2 linked regions of the Actinacidiphila yeochonensis CN732 genome follow. The protein of the gene in region 1 interacts with the protein of each later gene in a pairwise test. Links are inferred from orthologs where the notes say so. Each region holds a gene or a part of one and is shown on either strand. Other genes may lie near its edges.

The links.
Region 2: the proteins of BS72_RS29915 (region 1) and ndk interact in binary tests that used the Escherichia coli proteins (3 or more experiments, as listed by UniProt). The link is inferred for Actinacidiphila yeochonensis CN732 from one-to-one orthologs.

The regions. Positions count from the first base shown.
Region 1 is NZ_JQNR01000005.1:4,417,996-4,424,822, forward strand. The notes cover bases 1,507-4,438. They hold BS72_RS29915 (uracil-DNA glycosylase), read left to right. Parts: upstream 1,507-2,598; coding sequence 2,599-3,279; downstream 3,280-4,438. Other genes in these bases: BS72_RS29910 (SDR family oxidoreductase), read left to right, coding at 1,670-2,485; BS72_RS29920 (hypothetical protein), read right to left, coding at 3,323-3,691; BS72_RS29925 (Gfo/Idh/MocA family protein), read left to right, coding at 4,201-4,438. Outside these bases: BS72_RS29895 (HipA family kinase), read left to right, coding at 1-146; BS72_RS29900 (DUF3037 domain-containing protein), read left to right, coding at 143-547; 3-oxoacyl-ACP reductase FabG, read left to right, coding at 720-1,481; more of BS72_RS29925, read left to right, coding at 4,439-5,109; BS72_RS29935 (histidine phosphatase family protein), read right to left, coding at 6,682-6,827. UniProt on the Escherichia coli protein: Excises uracil residues from the DNA which can arise as a result of misincorporation of dUMP residues by DNA polymerase or due to deamination of cytosine.
Region 2 is NZ_JQNR01000003.1:916,952-919,901, reverse strand. It holds ndk (nucleoside-diphosphate kinase), read left to right. Parts: upstream 1-1,243; coding sequence 1,244-1,657; downstream 1,658-2,950. Other genes in the region: BS72_RS05420 (rod shape-determining protein), read left to right, coding at 2,052-2,950; BS72_RS05430 (DUF4233 domain-containing protein), read left to right, coding at 676-1,011; folC (bifunctional tetrahydrofolate synthase/dihydrofolate synthase), read left to right, coding at 1-649. UniProt on the Escherichia coli protein: Major role in the synthesis of nucleoside triphosphates other than ATP. The ATP gamma phosphate is transferred to the NDP beta phosphate via a ping-pong mechanism, using a phosphorylated active-site intermediate.

The sequences.
Region 1 (6,827 bases):
CGGACGCCGTGCGCGCCGCCTACGTCGACGTGCTCGGCGCCCGAGCCGCCGACATCCACACCCGGATCACCACCGGGAAGGGCCACGAGAAGCAACCGCCGCCGGCCTGGCTGCGCACCTGGGTGGAAGGGAAGAACGCGAAGTGAGCGGGGGAAGCGGCGGGGCGGTGCGGCGCGACGTGTTCGAGTACGCGCTGCTGCGGGTGGTGCCGAGGGTCGAACGCGGCGAGATGATCAACGCGGGGGTGCTCGTCTACTGCCGGGCGCAGGGGTTCGTCGGCGGCCGGGTGCACCTGGACGAGGCGCGGCTGCGCTGCCTGGACGCCGGCGTCGACGTGGCGGGGGTGCGGGCGGCCCTGGGGGGCTACCTGGGCGTCTGCGAGGGTGGCGCGGCGGCCGGCCAGGCCGGCGGCGACGAGCCGGGGCGCCGGTTCCGGTGGCTGACCGCCCCGCGCAGCACCGTCGTCCAGCCCGGGCCCATCCACACCGGGCTCACCGCCGACGCGCGGGCGGAGGTCGAACGGCTGCTGGACCTGCTGGTGCGGTGAGCCGTGCCCGGTGGCGGGGCGGGCGCGGGTCGGCGGATGCCGGGCCGCGGGGGCGCGGTGGCGTTGACAGTGGGTCACGGCGATCCTACGGTTCGAGGTACCTACTAAGCGGTCGCTCACGCGGTCCCACGGGCGGCAGGGCGGCCACCGCACCCGGGCTGAGGAGTCACACATGTCCACCACCGAGCAGCGCGTCGCGATCGTCACCGGGGCCGCCCGCGGTATCGGCGCCGCCACCGCGGTGCGGCTGGCCGCCGAGGGCCGGGCCGTAGCCGTGCTCGACCTCGACGAGAGCGCCTGCAAGGACACCGTCTCGGCGATCACGGCGGCCGGCGGCCGGGCCGTCGCGGTCGGCGCGGACGTCTCCGACGAGGAGCAGGTGACCGCCGCCGTGGACCGGGTGGCTCGCGAGCTGGGGGCCCCGACCGTCCTGGTCAACAACGCCGGGGTGCTCCGCGACAACCTGCTCTTCAAGATGTCGGTGGCGGACTGGGACACCGTGCTCGGGGTCCACCTGCGCGGCGCGTTCCTGATGACCCGCGCGGCGCAGGGGCACATGGTCGACGCGAGGTTCGGGCGGGTGGTCAACCTCTCCTCGTCCTCCGCGCTGGGCAACCGGGGCCAGGCCAACTACTCCGCGGCCAAGGCCGGTATGCAGGGCTTCACCAAGACCCTCGCGATCGAGCTGGGCAAGTTCGGCATCACCGCCAACGCGGTCGCCCCCGGCTTCATCGCCACCGACATGACCGCCGCCACCGCCGCGCGCGTCGGCATGGGCTTCGAGGAGTTCCAGGCGGCCGCCGCCAGCCAGATCCCGGTCCAGCGCGTCGGCCGCCCCGAGGACGTGGCCAACGCCGTCGCCTTCTTCACCGGCGAGGACGCCGGGTTCGTCTCCGGCCAGGTGCTGTACATCGCCGGCGGCCCGCTCGACTGACGCCGGCTCCGTCCTCCCCACCCGGCGGGCCGGGGCCGGGCCACCACCCCCGGCCCCCGGCTCCGGCCGCCCGGCACCCGCGCCCCCGAGACCGCCGTCCGGACGACACCAGCCCCCGAGCGGCTCCCGGGGACCGGCCCCTGAACGGCCCCCGACCAGCCCACGAACAGCGAAGGCACCGCACCGCCATGACCGAGAACCCCCAGGACCCCCAGGCCGGCCACCTCCCCGAGGACACCGGGGACCCCAGGCCCGCCGCGGACACCGGACGGGTGGCCCTGATCACCGGAGCCAGCCGCGGTATCGGCTTCGGTATCGCCCAGGCCCTGGTGGCCCGCGGCGACCGCGTCTGCGTCACCGGCCGCAACGAGGACGCGCTCAGGGAGGCCGTCGAACGGCTCGGCCCCGGACGCGCCATAGGCGTCGCCGGCAAGGCGCACGACGAGGCGCACCAGGCCGCCGCCGTGGAACGGACGATGGAGGCGTTCGGCCGCGTCGACCACCTGGTCAACAACGCGGGCACCAACCCCGTCTACAGCCTGCTCGCCGAGGTCGACCTGGCCGTGGTCCGCAAGGTCTACGAGACCAACGTCGTCTCCGCGCTCGGCTTCGCGCAGCAGACCTGGAAGGCCTGGCAGAAGGAGAACGGCGGCGCCATCGTCAACATCACCTCCGTCGCCGGCCTGACGCCCTCCCCCTTCATAGCCGCCTACGGGATGAGCAAGGCCGCCATGGTCAACCTCACCGTCCAGCTCGCCGCGGAGATGGCGCCGGCGGTGCGGGTGAACGCGATCTCCCCGGCCGTGGTCAAGACCCGGTTCGCCGCCGCGCTGTACGAGGGGCGGGAGGCGGAGGCGGCCGAGGGCTACCCGATGAAGCGGTTGGGCGTCCCGGAGGACGTCGCCGGGGCCGCGGCGTTCCTGCTGTCCGACCAGGCCGGGTGGATCACCGGCCAGAACCTCGTGGTGGACGGCGGCCTCTTCCTGCGCGCCGGCAACGTCTGAACGGGACGCCGGCCGAGGGGAGGGCGGGGGAGTGTCGGTGGTCGGCGGTACGTTCTCCTGGAGAGAGGTCCGCGACCCGCGCCACCCGATCATCCGCACCGGAGGTTCCCGACGTGCCCAGCATGCTGCCCGACTCCTGGCAGGCCGTTGTCGGCGGGGAGTTGGACAAGCCCTACTTCCAGCAGCTCACCGAGTTCGTCGAGGCCGAGCGGGGGACGCACCAGGTCTTCCCGCCCCGCGACGAGGTGTTCGCGGCGCTGGAGGCCACCCCGTTCGAGGAGGTGAAGGTCCTCGTCCTGGGCCAGGACCCGTACCACGGGGAGGGCCAGGGGCACGGGCTGTGCTTCTCCGTGCGGCCGGGCGTGCGCACGCCGCCCTCGCTGCGGAACATCTTCAAGGAGCTCAAGGACGAGTTCGGCTACCCGGTCCCCGACAACGGCTACCTCATGCCGTGGGCCCGCCAGGGGGTGCTGCTGCTCAACGCGGTGCTCACCGTCCGCCAGGCGGAGGCCAACTCACACAAGGGCAAGGGCTGGGAGAAGTTCACCGACGCCGTGATCCGGGCGGTCTCGGAGCGCGAGCAGCCCGCCGTCTTCGTCCTGTGGGGCAACTACGCCCGCAAGAAGCTCCCGCTGATCGACACCTCCCGGCACACGGTCATCGAGGGCGCGCACCCCTCGCCGCTGTCGGCCAAGCTCTTCCTCGGCAGCAAGCCGTTCGGGCGGATCGACGAGGCGCTGAAGGCCCAGGGGCACGAGCCGATCGACTGGCGCGTCCCGGACCTCTCCCGGTGACCTCCTGACCCCCGGCGGCGCACCCCGCGCGCGCCGCCCGGGGTCAACGACCGTACGCCCGCCGGCAGATGGTGGCAGCCTGGCTGCCGGGCGCCCAGCCGCCGTAGGACTGGCCGAGCCGGCAGATGTCGGGGGTGGAGCGGCTCCTGCCCCGCAGCGCGGGGCCGTGCCCGACGGACTCCAGAGCCTCCGCCCCCTGCCGTGCGGCCGCACCGCCGCCGGAAGGTGCCGCTCCGGCCGCGGTGCCCGGTGCCTTCCGGCTCCCGGAGGACGGTGCGGGCGGTTCGGCGGTGGCCAGTACCCGGTGTTCGGGGGCGGGCGCCGTCCACTCCTCGTCCGGCCGGGCCGCCGCCGCGCCGTGCGAAGCCGCAGGACGGGCCGCGGCGCCCGGCGCCAGGGGCCGCCCCGACACCTCCGTGCACCCCGCGAGCCCGGCGCACACCGCGATCGACGCCGCCGCCAGAGGCAGAGCGGACCGCCGCCATCGGGAGACCGGGTGAGCGGGGGCGGTCCTGGGTGGACGCGCCCATGGCGGACGGCCTCCCCCGGATCGACCTTCGGCCGCTCCCGCTCCCGAGCCGGACGCCGTCAGAGGAACGGCGGGTGGAGCAGGGCGTGAGGGCGCAACAGGCGTACAGAGCTGGGCAAGCAGCGTGAAAAGGCTGGTACGGCAACGCACCTGGACAACTCAACCGCAACCGGAAGCCCGGCGCCATTCCCCGCACGGGTGAACCCTGAGGCATCCCGTAGGCTGCGTGATCAAGGAACCCGTCGGCGGCGGGCGACCGGGCCGGCAACGGACGGGCTCCGGACCGGCTCCGGACCGGCGGCGGAGCGGCACCGGGCCGGCGGCGGCCCCTGGCAGTCCCGGCACAACCCGCAGCAGACAGGAGCACCCCCATGGCACGCGGCAGGGCACCGTTGAGGATCGGCGTCATCGGGCTCGGCGACATCGCGCGGAAGGCCTACCTGCCCGTGCTGGCCGCCCAACCCGGCCTGGAGCTCCACCTGCACACCCGCACGCCGGCCACCCTGCACGCGGTGGGCGACGCCCACCGGCTGCCGCACCGGCACACCACCCTGGACGACCTCCTCGCCGCGGACCTGGACGCCGCCTTCGTCCACGCCCCGACCGGCGACCACGTCGCCATCGGCACCCGGCTGGTCGAGGCCGGCGTGCCGCTCTACGTCGACAAGCCGCTGGCCTACGACGCCGACGGCGCCCGCGCGCTGGTGGACCTCGCCGAGCGGCGCCGGGTGCCCCTCATGGTGGGCTTCAACCGCCGCTACGCGCCCGGCTACACGCAGTGCCTGGACCACCCCCGCGACCTGGTCCTGATGCAGAAGAACCGGGTGGGCCTGCCCGAGGACGTCCGCACGGTGGTCTTCGACGACTTCGTGCACGTGGTCGACACCCTCCGCTTCCTGGCCCCCGGCCCGGTCGAGCAGGTGCTGGTATCCGCCCGGGTGCGGGACGGCCTGCTGCACCACGTGGTGCTCCACCTGTCCGGCGACGGCTTCACCGCGATCGGCTCGATGAACCGGATGAGCGGCTCCACCGAGGAGAGCCTGGACGTCAGCGGCGCCGACGCCCGCCGCCAGGTGCTCAACCTCGCCGAGGTGGTGGACCACCGCGGCCAGCCGACCCTCCGGCGGCGCGGCGACTGGGTGCCCGTGGCCCGCCAGCGCGGCATCGAGCAGATCACCCTCGCCTTCCTCGACGCCGTCCGCGAGGGCACCGTGCTGGACGGCCGCGACGCGCTGCGCACCCACGAGCTGTGCGAGCGGATCGTCGCCGAGATCACCGGAGAGCCGGTCACCCGCGCCTGATCCACCGCCGGCGCCGTGACCGCGAGGGCTCACCGGGTTCCGGTGCCCCGAGGGACCACCGCGGCCGCCAAGCCGCCGGGCTCGCGCACGGGTCCGCGGAGCCGACACCGAAGTGGCGCCGGGCCCCTCCCGGAAACCCCGCTCGTGGACGTCCAGGCTGCCCTCGTCGCGGGCGGCGGCTCCACCCCGCCGAAGATCCGGGGGGCGACGCCCGCCCGGCTCGCGCCGGGTCCTGGACGGTCGGTCAGCCGCAGCTTCGGCGTGCCCACCATCCGTCGTCGGCTGGAGCGAAGGGGTCGGGCCGGCTTCGCGGGAGGGAGAGGTCGTCAAGGGGTTCGACCGCGCGCCGTAGTTCACGGGCGGGTCGCGGCGGGAGCGCGTGCAGAGCGGTTTCGAGGACCGAGTGTTCCTCGCTGGAGTGGACGGGGTGGCACAGCGGGCACCCGCAGCCGCCCGAGAGGGCGAGCGCCGGCCGGCGGGCTGTCCGGGACCACTCCCGCAGGGCCTGCGCGACCGCGCCGGGCCACAGCCGCTGGTGTTCCAGGAGGACGACCGCCGCGGCGAGAGTGCCGGCGGCGCGGGCAGCCCCGGCGCGCGGCGGGCTGGTGGTCGGTTGCTCCGCCGGGTGCCGGCGGCGCGGAGCTCGGACGGCCGTCTACGCGGCATCGTCCTTTCCGTGTCGGCTGTTGACCGGCCCAGTGTGCCAACCGCTTCCCGCCGGTCGTCCTCGGGCTGGTCGTTCGAGGCCGCTGGTGAGCGCGCGGCAGCCGAGTGCTGACGGCGGGAGGGCCCTACACGTCCTCCTCGCCGAACCCGCCGCCCAGCGCCGCCGCCCGGGCGTCCTGCGCCACGGCCCGCTGGCGGACCGTCACCACCGCGGCCGTGGCGGCCGCGGCCGCGGCGAACGCGGAGACGATCACCCACGGGCGGTCCATGCAGTGCCCCGTCACCGAGTCCAGGGAGTACTGCCCCGGGCCGGCCAGGCCGAGGGCGGCGGCCGTCCAGCCCAGGAACGCCGGGTACTCGAAGCCGCCCGACATCGCGAAGAAGCCGGCCGGGACGTGCACGGTGACCGCGCCCGCCATCGCGCCGGCCGCCGCCGCACCGGCCGCGGGGGTGGCCAGCCCGAGGGCGAGCAGCGCGCCGCCCCCGCCTCGCCCAGGCCCGCGGCCAGCGCGGCGGGCTTGCCCGGCCGGAAGCCCATGTGCTCCATCGCCCCGGAGGTCGCCTCCAGACCGCCCCCGCCGAACCAGCCGAACAGCTTCTGCGCCCCGTGGGCGAACAGCACCGACCCCGCGCCCAGCCGCAGCGCGAGCAGTCCCAGGTCCTTGCGGCAGTCGGACGACGCCATGACCGCACCTCTCCGTCCCGGGCCCGGCCCGGCGCGCGGACCCCGTCCTGCCCAGTGTGTGCGGGTGCGGCCGGTCCGTCCGGCCGGGTGGGTCCGTTCGGGGGACCCGCGGCCCGCCGTGACCGGCCGGCGGGGCGGCCCGCGGCGATCGGCGCGCGGCTCGGTGAGGCGGGCGGGGGGCGATCGGCGCGCGGCTCGGAGAGGGGGCCGGGCCGGTACGGTCAGGCCTGCCGGTTCCAGGCGGTCAGCACGTGCCGGCCGTGCTCGACGCCCAGCCGGCTGACGGTGCCGGTGGCGAGCTGGAAGAGGGCGCCGTCGGCCGGCGGCAGCCCCAGGCGGCGCGCCGTGAGCACCCGCAGGAAGTGCG
Region 2 (2,950 bases), on another replicon or contig:
CCGCGAACTGGCGGTCGGCGGCCAGCTGCTCACCCTCAAGGGGCTGGGCGGCGAGTACCCGGACGTGTTCCTGCCGCTGCACGGCGAGCACCAGGCGCACAACGCGGCGGTCGCGCTGGCCGCCGTGGAGGCGTTCTTCGGCGTCGGCAGCGTCCACCAGCGCACCCTCGACCTCGACACCGTCCGGACCGCGTTCGCGGCCGTGACCTCGCCCGGCCGCCTTGAGGTCGTCCGCCGCAGCCCGACGGTGCTGCTGGACGCCGCGCACAACCCGGCCGGCGCCCTCGTCACCGCCGCCGCCGTCAGCGAGGTGTTCGACTTCACCCATCTGGTGGGTGTGATCGCCCCCAGCGGTGACAAGGACGTACGGGGCCTGCTGGAGGCGTTCGAGCCGGTCCTCACCGAGGTGGTGCTCACCCGCAACTCCACCCCCCGCTCCATGGACGTCGACGAGCTCGCGGCGCTGGCCGTCGAGGTCTTCGGCGAGGAGCGGGTGCAGGTCGAGCCGCGGCTCGACGACGCGCTGGAGGCCGCCGTCACCCTCGCCGAGGAGGAGGGCGCCTACGCCGGTGCGGGCGTGCTGGTGACCGGATCGGTCGTCACCGTCGGAGAGGCCCGGCTGCTGCTGGGCCGCAAGCGCAGTAACTGAAGCGGTAACTGAAGGGGCCCCACACCATGCGGACGCTGTGTTCGAGCACGCTGATCGGCGAGTTCTTCGTCATCGGCTTCGCCGGGCTGGTCGCGATGAAGCAGCCCGACCTGTCCATGGGCACCGTGTGGACGGTGTGCGGGGTGGCGATGCTGCTGTGCGTGCTGCTGTGCGCCGTGGTCACCCGGCCGTGGGCGCTGGCGGTCGGCTGGGCGCTGCAGATCGGCCTGCTGGCGAGCGGTTTCGTCGTCGGCACGATGTTCATCCTCGGGGTGATCTTCGCCGCCCTGTGGTGGGCGTCGATCCACTTCGGCCGCAAGGTCGACCGGATCAAGGCCCAGCACGCCGCCCAGGCCGCCTGACCGCCGCCCGCCGCCGCCGGCCGGAACGCGCGGCACCCCCGCCTGCCGCACCGCCTGTCACGGTGCGGTAGGCGGCCTTGTAGGCTCGTCGCCACACCGGATTGTCGTACCCTCAGGCGCCCGGCCGGACCGGACCTGCTCCCGTCCGCCGCGCCTGGCCCACGGCGTCCGCCTGCCGCCCTTTCCCGTCCGGCCCACCAGCGGCCGCCCGTTACACCACCGGAGCCGCCCCGTGTCCCAGCGCACCCTCGTCCTCCTCAAGCCGGACGCCGTCCGCCGCGGCCTGGTCGGCGAGATCCTGTCGCGCGTCGAGCGCAAGGCCGGCTGGCGGATCACCGCCCTCGAACTGCGCACCCTGGACCGCGCCGTGCTGGAGCAGCACTACGCCGAACACGTCGGCCGCCCGTTCTACGAGCCGCTGATGGAGTTCATGGCCTCCGGCCCGGTCGTCGCACTGGTGGCCGAGGGCGAGCGCGTCATCGAGGGCGTCCGCACGCTGGCCGGTCCGACCGACCCGATTGCCGCGCCGCCCGGGTCCGTTCGGGGGGACTTCGGCACCATCGTGCGGGAGAACCTCATCCACGCCTCGGACTCCGAGGAGTCCGCCGAACGCGAGATCAAGATCTTCTTCCCCGGCCTGGCCTAGTACCGAAAAACCCACTCGGCGGCTCCGGCCGCCGCGCGTTCCCCGGGGAAAACCCCAGGCACGGGCGCCGGGGAAGCGCCGGGAAACCCTGCCGCGAGGCCGGCGCACGCCGGTCGCGGCACCGATTTCCCGACCGCTTCCCCGGAATACCGCGGACTTCCCGGGGAAGGCGCGGGTTCTCGCGAAGTTCCGCGAAGTTCCGTGGCTCCCCGCGGATCCCGGCGGATCTCCACGGGAACCAAACACTCCGACACGGCGTCACCATTACTGAGGTCCGCTGTGTGTTCTGATGACAATGGCGTCGGAACCTCGACGCCGCGCTCCGACGGCGCGACTACGATGGAACCTCCGCCCCACGCTCCGGAAGGCCAGACGTATCCCCATGGCGAACAACATGTCGTTCATCGGCCGTGACATGGCTGTCGACCTCGGCACCGCCAACACGCTGGTGTACGTCAGGGGCCGCGGGATCGTGCTGAACGAGCCGTCGGTCGTGGCGGTCAACACCAACACCGGCGGCATCCTGGCGGTCGGCTCCGAGGCCAAGAAGATGATCGGCCGCACCCCCGGCAACATCGTCGCCGTGCGGCCGCTGAAGGACGGCGTCATCGCCGACTTCGAGATCACCGAGCGCATGCTGCGGTACTTCATCCTCAAGATCCACCGCCGCCGCTACATGGTCCGGCCCCGCGTCGTCATCTGCGTGCCCTCGGGCATCACCGGCGTGGAGCGCCGCGCGGTGATCGAGGCCGCCACCCAGGCCGGCGCCCGCACGGTGCACATCGTCGAGGAGCCGATGGCGGCGGCGATCGGCGCCGGGCTGCCCGTGCACGAGGCCACCGGCAACATGGTGGTGGACATCGGCGGCGGCACCACGGAGGTGGCCGTCATCAGCCTGGGCGGCATCGTCACCGCCCAGTCCATCCGGGTGGCCGGCGACGAGCTGGACAACGCGATCATCCAGCACATCAAGAAGGAGTACAGCCTGCTCCTCGGTGAGCGCACCGCCGAGCAGATCAAGCTCACCATCGGCTCCGCCCACGGCGGCGACGGCGACGACGAGCACACCGAGATCCGCGGCCGCGACCTGGTCAGCGGCCTGCCCAAGACCGTGGTCATCTCCGCCGGCGAGGTCCGCAAGGCCATCGAGGAGCCGGTCAACGCGATCGTGGACGCGGTCAAGACCACCCTGGACAAGTGCCCGCCGGAGCTCTCCGGCGACATCATGGACCGCGGCATCGTGCTGGCCGGCGGCGGCGCTCTGCTGCGCGGCCTGGACGAGCGGCTCCGGCA